Regions from separate parts of the Idiomarina sp. 28-8 genome, predicted to be linked through region 2. Evidence: riboswitches for the same ligand, from Rfam matches in the RefSeq annotation. Region 2 holds a riboswitch; the other holds the start of a gene.

Region 1 (11,177 bases), on a different contig from region 2:
AAATGGAACGACCTGATTGCCGACCCGGAAGTGCTGGTTATTGATACCCGCAACGAATATGAATACGCCGTAGGAACCTTTGAAGGCGCCATTAACCCTAAGACCGATACTTTCCGCGAGTTTCCGGAGTACGTGAAGCAGCATCTGGATCCGGAAAAACATAAGAAAGTTGCTATGTTCTGCACCGGTGGTATCCGCTGCGAAAAGTCGACCGCTTATTTAAAAGAGCAGGGCTTTGATGAGGTTTACCATCTAAAAGGCGGAATTCTTAAATATCTGGAAATGATGCCGGAAGACAACAGTCGCTGGAATGGTGAGTGCTTCGTTTTTGACCAACGCGTTACCGTTAAGCACGGTCTGGAGCAGGGTGAATACGACCAGTGTTATGCCTGCCGCATGCCCATTACTGCTGAAGAAATGCAGTCAGAACATTACCAGAAAGGTGTCAGCTGCCCGCATTGCTATGACAAGACCTCAACCGAGCAAAAAGAGCGATTTGCCGAACGTGAGCGTCAAATTCAATTAGCTAAAGCCCGCGGTGAAAAACATATCCGCGACGGTAAACTTGAAAGCCTGAGTTGATTTAACTCACAGCGCCCCCATACTCCCTATGTAAGCATAAGCTGACAGTTATCGAGTTTAACTGTCAGCGTTATCGATTTTTATCGCTTTCTTTAACCCTATGATTCAACTATGGTTAAGGCATAACGATGATAAAGGAGGGTTTATGAAACAGTTAAGCGTTATTGGTTTAGACCAGAAAAAAGCAGAACAACTTGGTGACAAGCTCAATGAGCTACTTTCAAATTACCAAGTTTTTTATATGAATGTTCGCGGTTTTCACTGGAACATTAAGGGCGAGCGTTTTTTTGAACTGCACGCTAAATTCGAAGAGACCTACGACGATTTACTGCTTAAAATTGATGAAATTGCAGAGCGTATTTTAACTTTGGGTCAGCGCCCTCAGCATGCTTACTCAACTTACATCAAGAACAGCGAAATTGAAGAAGTTAAAGATGTACACGACGGTCGTGCCTGTGTAGCCAATATTCTGGATAGCTATCAGACCACCATTCGTTTGCAGCGTGAAATTCTTGAAATTTCTGATGAAGCAGGCGATGAAGGAACCAACGCGTTGATGAGTGACTACATCAAAGAGCAGGAAAAAACAGCCTGGATGCTGACGTCTTACATGGGCAATTAATCGCTCCGAGAAGTAACAATAAAAACGCCCCGGTATTCGGGGCGTTTTTTTATGTCGATAATGACTAGAAAGTGTAATTCAACCGAGCGTAGTAGTAACCACCGTTAATACCGAACGGGAAAGTTTCCCAGCCATATTTAAAGCCCGCATCAGAAAATGGTGAACCAGCACTGCCCCATTCGTCGGGGTAAGTGTCAAACAGGTTATTCGCACCAATACGAACATTTAAACTATCAGTAAAGTCGTAACCAATAGAAAGATCAGTTAACCACTTACCGCCCCACTCATGACGCACACCGGTAAAGGCTTGCCCTTCAACAGGCCCAAAGTAATTAAAGGCTAAATTCACATTCCAGGCATCACGAGTCCAGTCACCACTTAACGTTGCTTTCTCACTGGGTTGTCCCTCTTCAAGACGCAGGACTTGAGTGTCGTTGAAGATCTGTTCCCCCGGAATTAATGAAGAGACCGAATTCACCTGCTCTACATCGGTATTCATAAAGCTCATTGCGGCAGTTAAATTCAAATTGCCGTCCATAAACTCAGTCGGGTAAGACGCGATCACATCCAGACCTGTGGTTTTGGTGTCAACAGAGTTGGTAAAAAACTGAGCGGCGCCCAGGTTATTATCCTCCAGAATTTGGCCAAACTCCGCACCAACATCGGCCGTCAGAGATTCCGATAACACAATGCGATCATCAATATTGATTTGATAAAAATCCATGGTCAGATCGAAACCGTTGTTGAAACGCTTTATAAGACCCATACTTATGCTTTCAGACGTTTCTTCTTCCAGCTCGTTAATACCAAACTGACGTGCGACTTCGTCATCATTAGCAATGGTCCCGGTTTCTACCAGAGTGCCATTAACAATGTTAGTGGATACCTGACTGTAATAAATTTGCTGTACACCAGGAGCCCGGAATCCGGTCGATACTGTGCCACGCACAGAGAGGTCACTGTTGATATCATATCGGGCAGACAGTTTACCGGAAATATTGTCTCCGGCTATGTCATAATCTTCGTAGCGTAAAGCCCCGGCTAACAAGAAGTCCGGCGTTACATAGTATTCTGCATCGACATAAGCACCATAACTGTCACGGTCAGCATCTACCGCCTGGCTCGGACTAAAACCCGGAAAACCTTGTATGCCGGCTTCAGCAGGGTCACCAGATGGGGTTAGGATTTCAATGCTGGGATCATTAGCTCTGCCATAGGACCAGGATACCGGGTCACCAGGGTTAATTTGATAGCCGTCACGGCGCATCTCTAACCCCACCGCCAGATAAAGCAGCTCATTTGCGATATCAACCGTACCATTAAAATCTAAATTGAATGTCGTCTGCTCAAAGACCAGTTCGCCATCGAAAGCCTCTGTTGGTGTTTCGCTGTAAATACCGCCGTCCGGACTTGGTTCGTAGTACCAACTTACATTTGCAGAGTTTGACGAGTTAAAGCCAAATTCATTTTTACCGTAAACCACACTGGCATCCCACAACCAGGCGTTAGGCAGGTCTCCGCGAATTCCAACAGCCAACGATTGATCATCCGCTTCGGTCTCTAGTTTCGGCAGAAAACCATCGGGGTAAATTGCTTCTATGGTTCTCGGGTGTCCGCGTCCGCGGAAGAAACCTGAAGAGCCACCGTCACGGCTGGAGATACCACCAAAAGCATAAAGCTCTGTCGTTTCACTAAAGTTATAACCGGAATTAAACCAGGCGTATAAGTTCTCCGAATCGGCATCACCAATATGCAGACGAACCACAGGGTCGCCGCTGGGCGATGACCAGTCTCCTATGAGCGATGCTTCAGCTGGAGACGCCCGGTTCGTCATTCCCCGGTCACGGTACTCCAACGTGCCGTTGAAAAAGCCGTTGTCTGACTCAACACCAAAATTAACGCCAACAGTATTAACTTCGCCATCACCCTCGTAAGTTTGGCCTATTTCAGCGGAAACACTGCCGCCTTCGGAGCTTTCAGCGTGATATTAATGACCCCGGCAATGGCATCAGACCCGTATTGAGCCGCCGCACCGTCTCGTAGAATTTCGACGCGCGCAACAGCGGTAATTGGAATGGCGTTAATGTCGTAGCCTGCCGAGCCTTTACCAATGGTCTCCTGGACGTTCACCAGAGCTTGTTGATGCCTGCGTTTACCGTTAACCAGAACCAGAACCTGATCCGGATTGAGTCCGCGCAGTGTTGCCGGACGAATGATGTCAGAACCGTCAGAAATGGTTGTGCTGGAAAAGTTAAAAGAAGGCGCACTCATTTGCAGGGCTTTACCGAGTTCAGTCGCTCCTGTATTTACGAGTTGCTCTGCAGAAATAATATCAATTGGCGAAGCCGATTCTGTCGCTGTTCTGCCATTAACCCGCGAACCCAAGGTGACAATGCGCTCCATAGATTCGTCAGACTCTGCATTAGCATCCGCTTGTTGCGCAAAACCGGTACCCGGGATTGCTAACGCTGCTGACATTGAAATGGCCAAATACCCAAGTTTAAAAGATGCTCTGCTCATAGTTCTGCCTTACTTTTGTTGTTTTTTTGTTTTAAACGAGACCAGCTTTTTAACAAGTACAGCCATTTCATTGGCTTGGGAATATACCAGATGATATAAATCAATATTTGTAAGGAAACTTGCGGATCTGACAGAGTGCTTTATATTGATAGTTGTAAACACAACAAAAGGAAGACTTTATGACTCGTATCGTAGGTATTGTTCTATTAGTTGTTGGCGCTATTTTATTGTATTTCTCATATGAGGCCTCACAATCAATTGCCTCTAGCGTATCAGAAGTGGCTACAAATGAACCAACTGACAACACCATTTGGTATTTAATTGGTGGTGTTGCCGCAGTTATTATTGGTCTCTACGCGGTCATTCGCGGAAAGTAACCTAGTAAACGTGGTTAGCCAGACGTGTCGTCTGATACGTCTGGCAGTCTTAAGGCTGTAAGGGTAGCAAGTAAGCCAATAGCTCCCAGTACCCATAAAACGGCAGCAACGCCATAAGCAGCATCAACCCACCCCAGTAATAAACCAGCTAAAAGCACTACCCCCATCACGGTATTAGATACCGCCGTCAGTTGCGCCCGGTTATCTTGCGTTGCCATATCAACCAGATAGGTTTTTCTGCCAACTCGTGCTCCATGATGCGCAACCGCCGAACTGAATAAAAGTAATGCCGCAATCCACTGCGCGCCCAGCGCCTCAGGTATCCAGTAATAAAGTGCCAGCGCAGCCGATATTACCAAAGTCGACATAACGGAAGCTGCTGCCATCACATGGTGACTGGCAGAATCGGACCAACGACCCCAAAAGCGCCCCGCCAACAAACCGGCAAGCCCACTCGCTAGCATTAAACTGCCCAGACTAGTCAGTTCGGACTCGCCTTCGCGCTGAATTAGAACCACGATATAAGGAATAGCAAAAGCGGCGGCGACTAGTAACGCCCGCGAAATGACAAAGTGTCCAAACTGACGATCCTGCCACAGCAAAGACATTGATTTCAGTGCTTCGGTCAGCGCGTTACCACCGCCCTCGGTTGCACCGGCAACCTCAGGAATGCCCGCATAAAGTAGAGCCGCAACAAACCAGAGCACAACACCGGCACCTAGTAGTCCAATAAATAATGAGCGCTGACCTTCCATATCAGGTGCAAATATAATAACGAGTGCGGTTAACAGTGTGAGTAATCCGGCGGCGGACGCTGCGACACCGGACATTCGTCCACGGCGCGTTTTAGATACCGTTTTACCGGTCACATCCTTATTCGCCACAGAACAAATGCCTCGCGACAAGCTAAATATTGCCAATAAAACAACCACAGACCAGCCCAGTGCAGATTCATCTAAAGTTGCTACCGCAAACAACATAGCCAGCAACGAGACTGCCTGACCGACACTGCCCGCAACCCAGAACCATTTGCGTACCGGCTGCTCACGGAGCTTTTGAGCAACAAAGAGCTGAGGTAATAAAGCCAGAGATTCCCTTAAAGGCACTAAAGCGCTAATAAACACCGCCGGAGCGCCCAGCGAGCTCAACATCCACGGCAATACAAGGCGCGCGCTGACTAAGCTGTCACCCAGTTTTGTCAGAGTTAACGACAACAACATCAAAACGAATGAACGCGGTTGCTCGTTACAGGCAGACTCAGGAATATCTTTACAAACGCGAGCATCTTCGTCTTCAGCTAAGTAGCCGTAAACGCGTTCAGTCAGTTTTTTATCAGTCATGGCAAAGTGTTCACTTTAAGAAAGGTGTCGAAATAGATGCTGCCATACTTTATTCAACCATTCCACAAACTCAAACCATTGCGCTAAACGCTGCCGATCAATTTGATAATGGGCTATTTTTTCGTACTCTGTTATTAAGCGAACCGAGGCTTGGTCACTGAGTTCATTCACGACAATTGCACTGGCAATATCAAACAAGGGGTGGCCAATACCCGCGTACTCCCAGTCAATAATCCGGATAGGATCGGCCATTAAAATATGATTCATAGATAAATCGTTGTGGCATAACACCGGATAACTGAGCCAGTCCTCTAACAAGGGTTGCATGGGTACCAATTTCTGGCTCATTTGAGCAGCAACCGCCGAATTGACCGAACGCAACTGCTGCAAATAATGCTCGACCCGCTCAGACATAGACCAGGCCGGAATATCAACTCGTGTATTGTGGATTTTCGACAGCGTTTCAGCCAGTACAGTGGCTTTAATCAAAGGCGACAGCGTAACTTGCTGTAAAGACGGAGCCTGGTAGTAAGGCTGTAAAAACCAGCCTTGCTTAGCATCGTAAGCTAAAACTTCGGGGGCAAGAGCCTGTTGCGCCAGCTCTTTTTGTATAGATACTTCCAGCTCACGGTCAACCGCGAATACCTGTTCATAGCGCCAGCGTTTTAACACATAATCTTCTGTATCTGTTCGCAGTCGCAACGTCTGATTAGACTGCCCGGAAGCAAGCAGTTGTATTTCGCAGGGCCGGCCAATCACCCGGCTTCACTCGCAGATTTCAGCGAAATGTCATGGCGCCAGCGCCACATGGCATAAATCACCAGTATCAGATAAACCACGAACAACAAGGCGGTGGCGACAAAGCCTTTGCTGGCGTACAAATAAACGTAAACACTGTCGATAACCAGCCAGTACCACCAGGTTTCATACGCTTTTTTGGTAACCAGCCAGGTGGCCAGCAAACTGAATATTGTGGTGTAAGTATCGAGCCATACTGCGTCTGCGTCGGTATAAACCGAGAGTAAATAAGCAATGCCTGCAGCCAGAGGAACCAACCACGCCCATTGCAGCAGGTGCCAACGAAACGGGTATTTCGCGCCATCAGGACTCTCCTTTGCTGCGCTTTGCTGACGCTGCCATTGCCACCAACCATAGCCTGCCAACGCAATGTAGATTGTTTGCAGCAAAGACTCCATATACAACTTACCTTGCCAGAACAAGACAGCGTATATAGTACAGCTGACCGCCGCCGCAGCCCAGCACCACTGGCGCTGATGTGCCGCCAGAACTAAATACCCCAAAGCCATGACTAAAGCCGTCAGCTCCCAGGGGGAACTGACCATCAACTGCTCAAGCCAGGATTCGAGCAAAGACTCAGGCATTATCCGGCCTTAAGTCTTTGTTAATAAATTTACAAACCAGAACATTCGAAGGCACATTCTGGAAAAGCAGCTCCATTTCTTCACCCATAATGCGCATAACGTCCTGCATTTCACCAAATACTTGCGTACTCATGGTGTTGGTCAGAACCGTTAGTTCTGAATGCTGATTTAAGCGCTCAATAAAATCTTTAATGGTATCCAGGTAATTTTCAGCCAGTGGATACAGCGACATTTCTACTGAAACTTGCATATTAAGCTCCCTTAAAACGATTTTCTGACAGTGATACCAAAGCGACGCGGTTCACCGTATTGGACGTAAGTTTCCGGCACATACTCCTTACGAGGGTCATTACCAAAGTAAAAACCGCGAGTTTCGTAGTCTTCATCCGTTAAATTACGCCCCCATAAGCTAAAGTGCCAATCCTGATAATGATAGTTTAGCGCAAGGTGCAACACTGCCATGCTGTCCGCTTTTTGGTTATGCGAGTCAGAGAAGTAGAACTCGTCTTTCGCGTCGGCCTGAATCACCCACTGGAAGTTCTCGCCTAACCAACCTTCAAAGCCAATATTCAACTGATAATTAGGCGCTTGCGCTTGCTCCCGCCCGGTCATATCGGTGCCGTCTTCGGTAACAAAACCTTCAATTTCGGTTTTTAACCAGCTGGCCGAAGCGAAAACCGCCAACCAATCCGTAAACTGATTGCGAATTTCCGCTTCCAGACCGTAACCTGTGCCTTCAGCGGCGTTCTCAATGTAACCCACAAATGACTGGTCTCGGTTTACCCAGCCCTTGAGCTGCACATCGTCACGCCAATGGTAAAATGCGCTGACTCTTGAGGTTAAACGCCCATCGGCACTGCTGCCTTTTACGCCAAACTCGGTACTCCAGAGCGTTTCCGGAGCAAAGGTTGAGCTGTCTAACAAGTAGTTTTCTAATTCTTCCAGACCCTGATCTTCAGCTTTTCCTAAAGCTTCACCATTAACGCCACCGGCTTTGTATCCGCGCGCCAGAGTCGCGTACAGGTAACTGTCGTCAGACGCCTGATAGCGGACACTGAAATTACCACCCACCATGGTGTCTTCAGGTTCAGCGGTAATACCGCGACTGTCGAGGTAGTCATTGTCGTAACGTTCTACCCGCAAGCCAGTTATAGTACTAACCCGGTCACTCCAATGCTGAGTTAGCTCACCATAAATAGCAACGTGATTGCTATCATAGTCGCTGTTGAAAATGCTTGGCTGGCCTAAGTCCCAGTTAAAATAGTCACGTGTCAGCTGAACCGATTTGTCGTAATAGTACAAACCTAAAACCCATTCGCTATCAATACCAAACAGGCTTTCGGGCTCGTCGGATACCCAGCGAACTTCGGCGGTTTTGTCGTCACGGTCGCGGAAGTACGCGTCAAAAGCTGAGTATTCCCAGCCCGGAGCGATACCTTCATAGGTCCAGTCTTCGTCGTAAGCGTAGCCGGTGTCTGCATCCAGGTAGTTAACAGACATTTCCAGACGGCTGTTGTCAAAACCCAGGTAACTGAGCTGCAAGCGCAATGCCTGACTTTCTAAGCGGTCAAAACCCGGTTCATCGGACAAAGTTTCGCGGGTGTTGTCGAGACTAAACGCATCGTAGCCATTGTCGACATCGTTATAATGCAGAACCGTTTGCAGCAGCCAGTCTTTACTGAGCTCGGTATCCAACTTGAAGCGCGCAGTGAGTTCGTCGCGCTGCTCCGTGTCATCACGCTCAAGGTAAGTGTTTTCAATGTAACCGTCTTGCTGAAACTGGCTGACCGAGAAGCGGGCGTTACCTAACAGCCCTAGGTTTCCGCCCATAGCAAGGCCGCCCATGGCTTCGGAATAGTTGCCTGCTGATAGCTGAAACTGGCCGTTAAAGTCGCTGCTCGGTGCGGTGCTGTCCAGCAACAATAAACCGGCCATAGCGTTCACGCCAAAACGTCCGCTTTGCGGACCGCGAAACACTTCCACGTGATCAATATCGAAAAGCGATGCGGCACTGCCTAATCCGCTGTAATCAATACCATCAATTATCAAACCGACCGAGGGCGTTACAGGATCAACAAACTGAGAGCGCTCGCCAATACCACGAATTTGAATAAACCGAGCCGTGGAAGTACCACCCGAGAAATTCACGTTGGCCAAACTGTTCAGAGTGTCTTGTAAATGCTGTGAGTGACGCTGTTGCATCGCATCTTTATCAATAATAGAAACGCTGCTGGTGGTTTCATTTAAGGTGCGGCGGTGAAAGTCACCACTCACTTCAATAATTTCAATGTCTTTTGTATCTTGTGTGTCCTCTGCTGCAAAGGCAAAAGCGGGAACACTGGATAACGCAGCGGCAATGCTGGCTGCTAAGTATGAATTGATTATTTTCATGGATCATTTCCTCAAAACAAAGTCAGAAACGATCCGGTAAGGCTGTATTAGACGGGTTTTCTACCATCCCTACGCCAGTATTAACCGGATCAGGTTTTAAGGGTTCGCTAATGCATCTCAGCCGTTGCCGGCACCCCTTGGTAAAGCGGCGTCAGTATAACGCAGCTTGTTAGTTAAACAAATTTACTTTCAGTGCAATTAAATAAAGGACAGAGCGTCGCCGTAAAGGTTTTCTAACGGTACGTCTTTAGCGACAAAGTCGTCGCGAATAACGCGTATCATTTCAAAACGGCCAGCCATGTAAATTTCACACTCAGGCAGACTTTGCTCACGGGCCATAACCGCGTGGTGCACTAAACCAATAGAATAAGCCCAGTTGTTATCCGCGTCTTCGACCACCGGGTGATAATCAAAGTGCTCGTACTGGCTTGCTAAGCGTTCCAGTTCGTCATGCAAATACAGGTCGCTTAAGCTTTTTGCACCCCAGTAAAGTGTCAGAGGCCGCTCTGGCGACACACGTAAATGTTGCTGCAAAATAGAATAGGTATACGAGAAACCGGTGCCACCAGCAATTAACACTGCCGGCTTAGTGTTTTCCTGACGGTAAAACGCAATACCGTCCGGCGCATCAATTTCTAGTTCCCCATCGTCACGCACTTTATCCAACACTTCCATGGCATAGCTGTTGTCCGGCGTAGCGCCAACATGAAGTAACCACTCACTTTTATTGGACGGGCACGACGCAATACTGAAAGGCCGCTTATCGCGTTCGCCCATCACCACCATAAGGTACTGGCCTGCTTTAAACTCTAACGGCTGCGGCAATTGTAAACGCACTTCCCACACGGCATCCGCCAACTGGCGCGAAATTTTAGCTTTACAGGTCATTTGTTGACTCATTCACGACTCCATAATATTCAGTTCGTCCCACAGCTCGTCAACACGCTGTTTTACCTCATCGCTCATGACGATTGGTTCGCCCCACTCACGGTCGGTTTCACCCGGCCATTTATTGGTGGCGTCCATTCCCATCTTTGAGCCCAGTCCGGAAACCGGTGAAGCAAAATCAAGGTAATCTATTGGCGTATTTTCGACCAGGGTCGTATCACGTGCCGGATCCATCCGGGTTGTCATAGCCCAGATAACATCTTTCCAGTCACGCGCATTTACGTCGTCGTCACACACAATCACGAACTTGGTGTACATAAACTGACGCAAGAAAGACCAGACACCCATCATCACACGCTTCGCGTGACCCGGGTACTGCTTCTTCATAGTGACTACGGCCAAACGGTACGAACAGCCTTCCGGTGGCAAATAAAAATCGACAATTTCTGGGAATTGTTTTTGCAGCAACGGAATAAAAACTTCATTTAAAGCAACGCCCAGCACCGCAGGTTCGTCCGGTGGACGTCCGGTATAGGTGCTGTGGTAAATAGGATCTTTGCGGTGGGTCACATGAGTCACGGTAAACACCGGAAACTCATCCACTTCGTTATAGTAGCCGGTATGGTCGCCATAAGGCCCTTCTGCCGCCATTTCACCCGGCTCTATGTAACCTTCCAGAATGATTTCAGCGTGCGCAGGTACTTGTAAGTCGTTACTGAGACACTGCGTTACTTCGGTTTTGCTGTCGCGCAACAAACCGGCAAAGGCGTATTCCGACAAGCTATCAGGCACAGGGGTTACCGCACCCAAAATAGTCGCAGGGTCTGCGCCCAAAGCAACTGACACCGGGAACTTTTCGCCCGGATGCTGCTGGCACCATTCCTGGAAATCCAACGCGCCGCCGCGATGCGACAACCAGCGCATAATAAGCTTATTCGGACCCAAAAGTTGCTGGCGATAAATGCCTAAGTTCTGACGTTCTTTATGCGGACCTCGAGTTACCGTAAGACCCCAGGTCACCAAAGGCGCAACGTCGCCCGGCCAGCAGTGCTGAATAGGCAGCTTGGTTAAGTCA
Region 2 (11,177 bases):
CTGGTAAAATTAAATTTATGCTTGAAACCCTGTACGCATTTTTCGATTTGGGTCAATTTTCCCAGTCCCCTATAAATGGCTCCCATAACCCGGGGTTAGTCATACTCTCCTATTGTGTCGCGCTGCTAGCTTCTTATACCGCGATACTCACACTGGAACGTGTACAAATATATCAGGCTAAGGTTGCTCGCTACAGTTGGTTAATTGTCAGCGCAGTTATCTCTGGCGTTGGTGTCTGGAGTATGCATTTTATTGGCATGCTGGCTTTTGAGCTTCACCTGCCCATGAGTCATGGCGTGTTGTTAACGCTTATTTCAGTTGTTCCGGCCATTGTCGGCAGCTTTATAGCAATGAAAATTCAAATGTCTTTGTCATCGGTGCGTGCAACACTCATCGCCGGAACTGTTTTGGGCGCCGGTATTGGCCTGATGCACTATACCGGAATGGCTGCAATGGAAATGTCAGCCCACCTTCGTTATGACCCTCTCTGGTTTGTACTTTCGGTATTTGTCGCCGTATCGTTGGGCATCATAGCTTTATTGGCATATCGCCATTATAAAAAATCGGAAAGAACCAGCTGGTTCAGGCGCAGAAGCGCACAAATTGTTGTTGCCGCCATTATTGCTCTGGCTATTTCTGGTATGCACTATACCGCCATGATAGCAGCCAATTTTTACCCTACCCGGGCACCCGATGCGGTATTCAGCGGCCATGGCAACTGGCTGGCTTACGTTGTCGGAATTGGCTCGTGCTTAACCGCTATAATGGCCATTATAGCCTCTCAGATAGACAGACGCTTGCAACAACAGCAAAAGTTAGCCCAAATGTCTGCAGAGCAACTTTATGAAGTTATTAGTGCCATAGATGACGGCTTGCTGCTATTCGACGAACACAACCGTGTTTTGTTAGCGAATCAGGCATTTACGCGACTTACCGGAGATGACCTGGAACGAATAAAAGGCAGTAAACTCAATATTGAAGACTATATTGAGCGCTCAGATAAGTTACTGGAGAATATTAAGAACTCACTAGCCCGCAGAGTTGCCTGGCAAGGTAAAGTTAATGTAAGAAAACGTTCTGGTACGACTTTCCCTGTTCGCTTAAGTATTTCAGAAGTACGCTATAACCAACAGAAAGAACGACATTTTGTAGCAACGGTCACAGACATTAGTGCAGAAGTTGAATCCAGTGAACGTATTCGTTATCTGGCTTACAACGATGCGTTAACCGGGTTAGCGAACCGCCGCTCTTTGTTGGATCATTTGCAAGATCAGCTCGCAACTTATAAAGAAGCAGGCCAAAACGGTGCGTTAATTCTCTGTGATATCGATAAATTTAAAATACTGAATAACACCCTGGGTTCGGATATGGGTGATTTACTGTTAAAACGCGTGGCAGAAAGGCTGCAAAGTTCGACGAAAGCCAACTCATTCCTGGCGCGTTTGAGCGCGAACGAATTCGCGGTCGTGCTAACCGGACTTGAGCGTGGTAATTCAGTCAATATAAAACAGCAATTGCTGACCCGAATTTATCAATTGCTGGATCAACTGCAACAGCCCTATCAGCTCAACAGCTACACGCACCTTTGCTCCTTTAGCGCAGGCGCCTCCCTGTTTGACGACAGCGAATCAAATGCTGAAACCTTAATGACCCAGTCAGGCCTGGCATTATCTCACTCAAAACGCAAAGGTGCGGGAGAAGTCTCACTGTTTCGTCAGGAGTTTGCTGATGCAGTAAGTAAGCGAGTCAAACTGGAAGAGCAACTGCGTAATGCAATAAAACAGAACGAATTCGAACTTTATCTGCAACCTCAGGTAAATATTGAGTCAAAGCCCACCGGAGCTGAGGCGCTCATCCGCTGGAAACAAAGTGATGGCCGCTTTGTTTCTCCTGCTGACTTCATTCCTTTAGCCGAGGAAACCGGCTTAATTGTTCCTTTAGGGTACTGGATTACTGAGCGTGCCTGCCAAATTCTCCAGCAATGGCAACAGAGCCCTGAAAAAGCAAAGATGCAACTGTCGATTAACGTCAGTGCCAAACAGTTTCAGCAGCCCGAGTTTGTTGAGCAGGTTCAACTTCTGGTAGAGAAGTACGAGATACGGCCTCATCGATTAAAGCTAGAGCTCACTGAGAGTTTGCTGATGGACGACATTTCCAGCGTAACCAATAAAATAAAGCAATTAAAGCGCCTTGGTATTGAGTTCGCGCTGGATGACTTCGGTACGGGTTACTCGTCGCTTTCTTATCTTATGCAAATTCCGTTCGACACCCTGAAAATTGACGTATCTTTCGTACGTAACATGCTGGATAGTATGGAAAAGGCTCAAATTGTTTACACTATTATTCAGCTAGGAGAAAGCCTTAAACTGAATATTGTTGCTGAGGGAGTAGAAACCGAAGAACAGTTTAATTATTTGGCGCGACTAAATTGCGATACCTTTCAAGGTTACCTGTTCAGCAAACCCGTACCTGAGTCTGAATTTCTGGCAGATAAGACAGCCCCATAGCTTAACGTAACTGGCTGTCTTTACTTCCACGCCGGTTAAAACCCGCTTTGTTTGAGTCCTGCTTGTCGAGTTCCGCCTGACATTCCACACACAGACGAACACCAGGAATCGCTTTGCGCCTGGCCTCCGGAATAGGCTCGCCACATTCTTCGCAAAACTCCAGACTTTCCCCGCCGGTAAGTTTGCTGCGTACACGTTTTACTTCATCTTCGGTACTGGCATCAATTTGTTCCTGTACGGCACCATCGTGCGACCAGCCACCCGCCATATACAACTCCTTAGAAAAATGGAGAACACAAACAGACGCTGAGTCTGATACATTAACTATAACGTAAAAATACATTGCTATTCAGGTTTTACCTATAAGAAACGCCTATGAAACTTATTTATACCCATGAAAACAAACTATTAGTGGAAAACGCCCGTAACCTATTACAAATGGAAGGCATTGAAACAGTTATGAAAAATGAGTTTTCCAGTGGCGCCGCTGGTGATTTAGCGCCATTGGATACCTGGCCTGAATTATGGCTTGTTGATGATACTCAACTCGCTGTCGCAAAAACACTGATTGAAAATATGGAAGAACAAGCGAACGGCCCGGACTGGCGTTGCAATAATTGTCAGGAAATTAACGGAGCCGCTTTTGAAGTATGCTGGAGTTGCGGTAGCCCAGCTTAACCAAATCATACGGAACAAAAGGAGACATAAAATGAACGGAAGTGAAACTTATACAATGGCTTATTGGGGCGTACTCATTGCTCTGGTCATTTTGCTGGTTCAATGGGTTATTGCCAGCGGTCAAAAAGCGAAACAACCCGGTGCCGTTCCGGGTAAAATCGACGACTCACTGAGTCATTCATTTTTTGTGTTTCGTGCTCACCGCACGCTAATGAACTCGTTAGAAAACTATCCGCTGATGCTGGGCACAGTATTTCTGGCCTTCTTCATAGGTGTCAGCGCTTTCTGGACAGGGATATTTATCTGGATTTTCGCTATTGCTCGCTTAATTCACATGGTTCTTTACTACGCCATAGCAACGGAGAAAAACCCCAGCCCCCGCAGCTATTTCTTTATGATTGGGCTAGCAGCTAACGTTGCTTTGCTTATTTTGTGCGGTGTCACTCTGGTTTAAAAGCCGTTAAATTTTTTCTGGGCTGATCACACATCAGCCCATTCTCTTAACAGGTTATGAAACACCTTGGTCAGGCGATCAAAGTTTTCAGACTTACCGTTTGCATCAAATTCAGCTTTCAACGATTGCTCTATATCAAAGAGTAGCTCCCGGTAATTCGGCTGTTTAACCAAGCTTTGCACCCAGCCTATCATTGCCAGCCGGGAACCTTTAGTCACCGGATTAACCCGATGCAGGTAATGGCTCGGATACATAAGAATATCCCCCTGCCCAAGCCGCCAGCTCCGCTCACCACTGGCATCCTCAATAACCAGCTCTCCGCCTTCAAAATCCGATAAGGGTGACAAACCCAGCGTAAAAGAAATATCGGTTCTTACCCCGTTCATTAAGGAGTCGTCCATGTGGGTACCGTAGTACTCTCCCTGCTGATATCGGTTTATAGTCACCCGCGCCACCTGCTTTGGCCGCATAACCGATTGCACCAGAGCGTTTTGCTGAAGCCTGTCCAGCAGCACTTGTGTAGCTGCCTCAGACTTTTTACCCGACAGTTGCTGGTTATTTTTCACATCTTTCGCTGCCCAGCCTGCGGTTTTCTTACCATCACTAAACTGCCCGGCATCAAGGCCTGCAACAATACTCTTTACTGTATCTGTATCTACGGCATTGCTAATTTGTAATATCATTATTCCACACTTCTAACTTGCGAATAGTTATCATTTCTGCAAATATACATGAGTTAACTCTCTCAAAAAAGCATACTAAGGTCTTTATATGTTTGAAAAGAAAAAAGTTTGGCTTGGCGTTGGCAGTGTTCTGGCCACCACCGTAGCAGCATCACAGGTAACAGCAGCGCCACTGACTCAACCGGGCGCGGCACCTTCCATGTTCATGGCTGCCCCTATGGCAGAAGGCGAAATGGCCGCTCCTGAAATTGATTTAAACACCAATGACACGGCTTTTCTGGCTCAGCTCGGTTTTATTCGCGGCCATTTATGGGTGGGAATGAAACTGTACGAGCAAGGCCACATTGAAATGGCTAAAACTCACATGAAACACCCGGGTGACGAGCTCTATAGTGGTCTCACTGAAGCATTTGAAGCACGCGGCTTACCCGGATTTGCCGAACCGTTAAATACCCTGGCGGAAAGTGTCATTAATGATAAAAATGAAGGCACGGTCATGAGCAACTACAAGGCTCTGCTGGACTCTATCAGCGCTAATGAACCTATAGCTGACATGTCAGCTAAAGACGTCATATTGAGTGTTTCATCAATGCTAATGGTAGCCGCCGACGAGTACGCTATAGGCATTCAAAATGGCGAAGTCGCTAACGTGCACGAATATCAAGACGCCATGGGCTTTAAAGAAATTGCGCTTGAACGCTTAAACCGTATTAATTATAAAGAAGCAGAAAAAGCTGAAGAAGCCATTAGCGAAACCCGCAAGGTCATCAGTAACCTTGAAAACCTCTGGCCTACTACTACCCCAGAAGGTGAATTTGAGGGAGATCCTAGTAAAATTTACGGTGCTGCCTCTCGTATTGAACTGGAAGCACGCAGCATTTAATACCTACCAACCTGCATTCGGCTTACTTCTTTTACACATAAAGGAGTAGGCCTGAGTTACCCCTTCATTTCACTCGCAAAAGCTCATTAAAGCAGTATTCTAAAGGCATCTTAAGTCAATTACGAAGGTGTCGTTATGAGCATTCAGTCTCTTTGCAAAATTTCAGTCATTGCCGTGTCATTAGCTGGCTTGTTTATGAGCCAGTCAGCCAACGCAGGCGAAGGCGAAAACGTTTACAAAAAATATTGTCAGGCATGTCATCAACCAAATGGCAAAGGCATGCAGGGCGTATTTCCTCCGCTGGCAGGAAATACAAATATCAAAGATAACCCCGACTACATAGCTAAGACAATTATCAATGGTAAGTCCGGCGCGCTAACCGTTAACGGAACAAATTACAACGGAGCTATGCCGCCCATGGGTTATCTGAAAGACGCCGATATAGCGACCTTAGCTAACTACATCAATACCGATCTTGCAGGCGGCAGTGAGACTATCACAGCCGAAGCCGTTGCCAGTTTGCGTTAAACCTATTTGTTATCAGTTAAAGGAAAAATCATTATGAAAACTCTAAGCTTATCAATTATCAGTGCCTCTCTTCTGGCTGCTATGGCGTCAGCGTCAGCTCCGGTTAATGCGGAAGAGCTCAGCCTTAAGCACGACAGCGAATATGTCATTGATGGTAAAATCTTTGGATTACCAGAAGCTAAAGTCTACCGCGAAGACTACAACGGCCCGGCGGTTGTTGGCGACTATCTGACTCAGGTTCCAAACATAGCGAAACTTGACTACGAAGGTAACAAAACTCATGACATACGCATGGATGTTTTCTCTCAGAAAATAGAAGTAGCACCGGGAGTAACCTATTCGGCCTGGACATTCGGTGGCTCAGTACCCGGACCGGTATTGCACGTACGTGAAGGTGACCGTGTTATCTTCAAAATGAAAAACCGCTCTGACGAAGAAGTGACTATTACTAAGCCAGTTAAAAATGGTGCTCCGTTCATTCAGCAACTGCAGGCCAACGGTTATCAGAATAACCAGCCAGTCGTTAATCCAATGCCCCACTCTATGGACTTTCATAGTGGCACAGTAGCAGCGGAAGACAAATGGCGTACCATTTCTCCGGGTGAAACTATTGAGTTCGAATGGATAGCCAACTACGCGGGTACTTATATGTATCACTGTGGTACTTCCAGCGTACTCATGCACACAGCTATGGGCCAATACGGCGCCGTTGTGGTATCTCCTAAAGATGGCTACCCAACTGACAAAGACGTTGATAAAGAATTCGTTCTGGTTCAGTCAGAGCACTATTTGGAAGAAGCCTCAGAAGGTAACTACATCTATAACCACGGTGCAGCTTTAGACCGCCAGCCAAGTCATGTGACCTTTAACGGACATGTTGCAGCACTTAGCGACAACCCTTTACGAGCGAACGAAGGTGACCGTGTGCGCTTACATGTTTTAAACGCAGGTCCTTCAGGCACTTCCAGCTTCCACGTAATTGGTGCGATTTTCGACCGCGTCTGGTACGAAGGTGATCCGCGTAACGAATGGTATGGCATGCAAACCGTGCTGCTGGGTGCCAGTAACAGCGCAACCATTGAATTTATTGTTCCGGAAGAAGGCATCTATAAGTTGGTCGATCACGAATTTGCTGATGCAGAGCGTGGCGCAGCTGGTGCATTAATTGCCGGTCCGCGTAAAGAGAAATAAGGGGAAACTTATGGTTAAGTGGCTTGGAGTTGCAGGTGTTTTATTGTCACCCTTAGTGCTCGCTGATCCAGTTCTGATCAATGGTGGTACTTTCGAACCTCCGGTCTTACTGGACAAAGAGCGCCTCAGTATAGAAATGGAAAGTTTCATGCTGGACGCAACCCCTGTCACTAACCAAGAGTTTCTGGAATTTGTCATTGAACAACCTCAGTGGCAGCGAGACAACATCGCTGCCCTATTCCATGATGGAAATTACCTGAAGCATTGGGATGATAATACTGAATTTGCTAAAGGCAAAGACAACGAACCAGTCACTTATGTGTCTTGGTTTGCCGCACGCGAATACTGCTCCGCACAAGGTGGCCGTTTGCCTGGTCTTAACGAGTGGGAGTATGCGTCGGTCAAATATCGGCAACAGCAGAACATCAGCGACGATGATTATGCCCGTAACCTGTTTGCCTGGTACAGCCAGCCACACAGTGCGAAACAACAAACCGTCGACCCAAATGCTGAGCAATTGATGCACATGCACGACCGTGTCAACGAATGGGTAGACGACTATCAATTATTATTAACCAACGGCGATGACGTCGATTTGCTCTCCGGCTCATGTGGCGACGGAGCGCGCTTTATGTCGAGTTTTAGTAACGCCAATTACGCCACATTTTTCCGTTATCAGTCACGCAGTGATTACGCCCCGCAAAGTGCGACCAGCACTATGGGTTTTCGTTGCGCATACGACCTGGAGAACGACCATGAATAAATTGCTAAAATTGACCGCCCTGGCCTCTTTGATCTTTGCTGTCCAGTCTTTTGCGCAGGATCACTCGCATCACAATATGCACAAGAATCAGACAGCTAACGACCACAGCAATCATACGGCAATGAACGCAGCAGAGGTCTCTCACTCCGAGTCGGTATACCAGGTGGATGCTACCTGGAAAACACATAAGAATAGCGAACTAAAACTTTCAGAACTTGAAGGTCATCCCGTTATCCTTTCCATGATTTATGGCAGTTGCACTACCGCCTGCCCGGTATTGGTCCATGATATAAAACGCTTATACAGCAAGCTGGACGAAGACATTAAACAGCAAGTTAAGCTCGTTATGGTGAGTTTTGACACCGATCGCGATACACCCGAGGCACTCGCTGACTATGTTAAGCAGTATCAGCTTAACAACGACAACTGGCTGTTTCTGAACGGTTCCGAGCAGGATATCAGAACCTTAGCTACAGTACTTGGCGTGAGGTATCGACAGCGCCCGGACGGTGATTTTGATCACAGCAATTTGATTACTATTCTCGATAAACAAGGGCTTATTGTTGAACGCATAGAAGGCTTAAGCCAGCCAATGGAGAAACCAGCTAAAGTTGTCGCTAAACTGGTTAACGATTAACAGCGGTTGCATTCGCTCTAAGATTTTGTTCCACTAAAAAGGAATCTTGTCGGAGTGCCGGTAGCTTTCTTAATGAAGCTACCGGCTGAGACCGCAATTGCGGGATCCGTTGAACCTGATCAGGCTAATACCTGCGAAGGGAACAAGAGAACATCAGCATGACACAACCGTCGTTTCTGCGCTGGTGTTCCTTTCAACACTCCTGACAAGCATCTCTAACATCGACAAAATGAGAGAATGCTATGTCAACTGCACCATCGAATAACCGTTTAAACCGCCAACAGGCTGAATCCTTTTTATCATCGCTATCCGGGCATTATTACCCTAATTCCAGCCGTGAATTTCTGTCTGGCAACAACGATATCCAGGTACCCTTTCGCCGCATTCATTTAAGCGAAACTTTGCACCAGCCCACGCCGGGCGTAAAGTTGCCACCGAACGAACCAGTGGATGTCTATGATACCTCCAGCGTCTACGGTGACCCGAAAGCTAAAATTGACGTGAAAGCAGGTTTGAAAAAGGTTCGTGAAAACTGGATTCAGGATCGCCATAGCGAGAACCAGCAATATAATCACGGCATTACGCAGTTAGCTTACGCAAGACGCGGCGTGATCACCCCTGAGATGGAGTTTATTGCACTGCGTGAGAATATGGGTCGGGAGCACCTGGATAACCCCATAACGCCAGAATTTGTACGCGATGAAGTCGCCAGTGGGCGCGCAATTATCCCCGTTAATACCCACCATCCCGAATCTGAACCGATGATTATTGGCCGCAACTTTTTAGTAAAAGTGAACGCCAACATTGGTAATTCTTCGGTCAGTTCGTCCATTGAAGAAGAAGTTGAAAAGCTGGTATGGGCGACTCGCTGGGGCGCTGATACCGTAATGGACTTATCTACCGGCCGTAATATTCACCAAACCCGGGAATGGATCTTACGCAACAGTCCAGTGCCTATTGGTACTGTGCCTATTTATCAGGCTTTAGAACGGGTCAATGGCGTTGCTGAGGATCTGAGCTGGCCAGTATTTAAAGACGTACTGCTGGAACAGGCTGAGCAAGGTGTGGACTACTTCACGATTCACGCGGGCGTGCTGCACGACTTCATTAAACTGACTGCAAAACGAGTTACCGGCATTGTCTCCCGTGGCGGTTCAATAATGGCGAAATGGTGCATGGCGCACCAGCAAGAAAGCTTTCTTTACCAACACTTCCGCGATATCTGCAAAATTTGTGCGAAATATGATGTGTCGCTGTCTTTAGGTGACGGCCTGCGCCCCGGCTCCATTGCCGACGCCAACGATGAAGCTCAGTTCGCAGAACTTCGGGTACTAGGCGAGCTGACTCAAATTGCCTGGGAGTACGATGTACAGGTGATGATAGAAGGCCCCGGCCATGTGCCCATGCATAAAATTCAGGAAAACATGGATGAGCAGTTAAAACACTGTCACGGCGCGCCGTTTTACACCTTAGGGCCGCTAACCACAGATATCGCCCCTGGTTACGACCACATTACCTCAGGTATTGGTGCCGCCATGATTGGCGCCTTTGGCTGCGCCATGCTTTGCTATGTTACCCCGAAGGAACACTTAGGCCTGCCCAACAAAGAAGACGTAAAACAGGGGATGATCGCCTACAAAATAGCTGCTCATGCGGCCGATTTAGCCAAAGGACACCCAGGCGCTCAGGCGCGGGATGACGCTATGTCAAAAGCCCGTTTCGAATTCCGCTGGGAGGATCAGTTTAACCTGGCATTGGATCCTGTAACTGCCCGCAGCTATCACGACGAAACTCTGCCGCAGGATTCGAACAAAACCGCGCAGTTTTGCTCCATGTGCGGTCCTAAGTTCTGCTCCATGAAAATTTCGCACGAGGTACGTCAGTACAACCCGGACACTCGCATTGATGTAAAAGTGAAAGATGCGGCGACCGAAGGAGCAGACTAATGCCGGTACCTGTCGTATGGACCGTCGCGGGTTCTGACAGCGGCGGTGGCGCGGGCATTCAGGCGGACTTACACACCTTCCGCAGTCTGAATGTACATGGCTGCAGTGTCATAACCACAGTAACAGCGCAGAATTCGGTTGAAACCACCGGGTTATTCCCGTTAGCTGCTGACGCCATTCGTCAGCAGTTGGAATGCCTGCAACAGGACATGCCTCCTGCTGCGATAAAAATGGGGTTGCTTAGTAATGTGCAACAGCTTCAGTGTGTGGCTGACTTTTTAAAGCAGTGGCCTGATACCCTTCCCCGACCTTTCGTGGTCTGGGATCCGGTGGTTGTCAGCACTCAGAAAGATAGGCTGTCAGAGCTGACCCCGGAACACTGTGCAGAGTTACTCTCGCTGGTTGATATTATGACACCGAATTTGGATGAGCTGAGTTGGTTGAGCGGCGTAGAGGTTACTAATGAGAACTCAATGTGTCACGCCGCCGAAAAACTCATTCATGCCGGGCTAACTCAGCTCCTTATCACTGGTACTGAGTTTGGACACGTCGATGAAATCTCTGACTATTACCTTAGCGCCGATGGACATACCCAGTACATTCAGCAGAAGTTGAGAACAAAACACAGCCACGGAACAGGCTGCACCTTGTCTTCAGCCATTGCCGCGGCGTTAGCACATGACTATCCACTTGAGAATGCCATTACGGTCGCTAATGCCTACGTGCATCAGGGTCTCATTCAGGCGAAAGGTATAGGCCGAGGACCAGGCCCTGTTGCTCATACACACTGGCCACAGCAAATTGACCATTTTCCAAAGATTAATACGCCGGAGTTGCCCTGTGTTGACCTCCAGTTTCCCAGGCTGGGCCAGGAACCCGGATTGTATCCGGTAGTGGATTCTTACGA

What was found. A riboswitch is a leader RNA that binds a small molecule or an ion and turns the genes downstream of it on or off. The one in region 2 is predicted to bind thiamine pyrophosphate.
Region 1: another riboswitch for thiamine pyrophosphate. It lies ahead of RJ32_RS12505 (TonB-dependent receptor); the one in region 2 lies ahead of thiC (phosphomethylpyrimidine synthase ThiC).

What each region holds. Positions count from the first base shown of each region.
Region 1 is NZ_DF266793.1:81,320-92,496, forward strand. Features, by position in the region: gene RJ32_RS12465 (rhodanese-related sulfurtransferase) at 1-582, shown strand, start outside; gene RJ32_RS12470 (Dps family protein) at 728-1,204, shown strand; gene RJ32_RS12475 (TonB-dependent siderophore receptor) at 1,269-3,038, opposite strand; gene RJ32_RS15250 (TonB-dependent siderophore receptor) at 3,146-3,724, opposite strand; gene RJ32_RS12480 (DUF3185 family protein) at 3,904-4,101, shown strand; gene RJ32_RS12485 (MFS transporter) at 4,116-5,441, opposite strand; gene RJ32_RS12490 (phosphotransferase) at 5,457-6,200, opposite strand; gene pnuC (nicotinamide riboside transporter PnuC) at 6,197-6,823, opposite strand; gene RJ32_RS12500 (YkoF family thiamine/hydroxymethylpyrimidine-binding protein) at 6,816-7,073, opposite strand; gene RJ32_RS12505 (TonB-dependent receptor) at 7,085-9,214, opposite strand; TPP riboswitch at 9,264-9,362, opposite strand; gene fre (NAD(P)H-flavin reductase) at 9,413-10,114, opposite strand; gene ubiD (4-hydroxy-3-polyprenylbenzoate decarboxylase) at 10,115-11,177, opposite strand, start outside.
Region 2 is NZ_DF266790.1:457,754-468,930, reverse strand. Features, by position in the region: gene RJ32_RS07055 (EAL domain-containing protein) at 18-2,507, shown strand; gene RJ32_RS07050 (DksA/TraR family C4-type zinc finger protein) at 2,509-2,775, opposite strand; gene RJ32_RS07045 (DUF2007 domain-containing protein) at 2,883-3,185, shown strand; gene RJ32_RS07040 (MAPEG family protein) at 3,217-3,639, shown strand; gene RJ32_RS07035 (Fe2+-dependent dioxygenase) at 3,666-4,322, opposite strand; gene RJ32_RS07030 (hypothetical protein) at 4,411-5,205, shown strand; gene RJ32_RS07025 (cytochrome c) at 5,341-5,733, shown strand; gene RJ32_RS07020 (multicopper oxidase domain-containing protein) at 5,767-6,924, shown strand; gene RJ32_RS07015 (formylglycine-generating enzyme family protein) at 6,935-7,687, shown strand; gene RJ32_RS07010 (SCO family protein) at 7,680-8,324, shown strand; TPP riboswitch at 8,365-8,483, shown strand; gene thiC (phosphomethylpyrimidine synthase ThiC) at 8,567-10,270, shown strand; gene thiE (thiamine phosphate synthase) at 10,270-11,177, shown strand, end outside.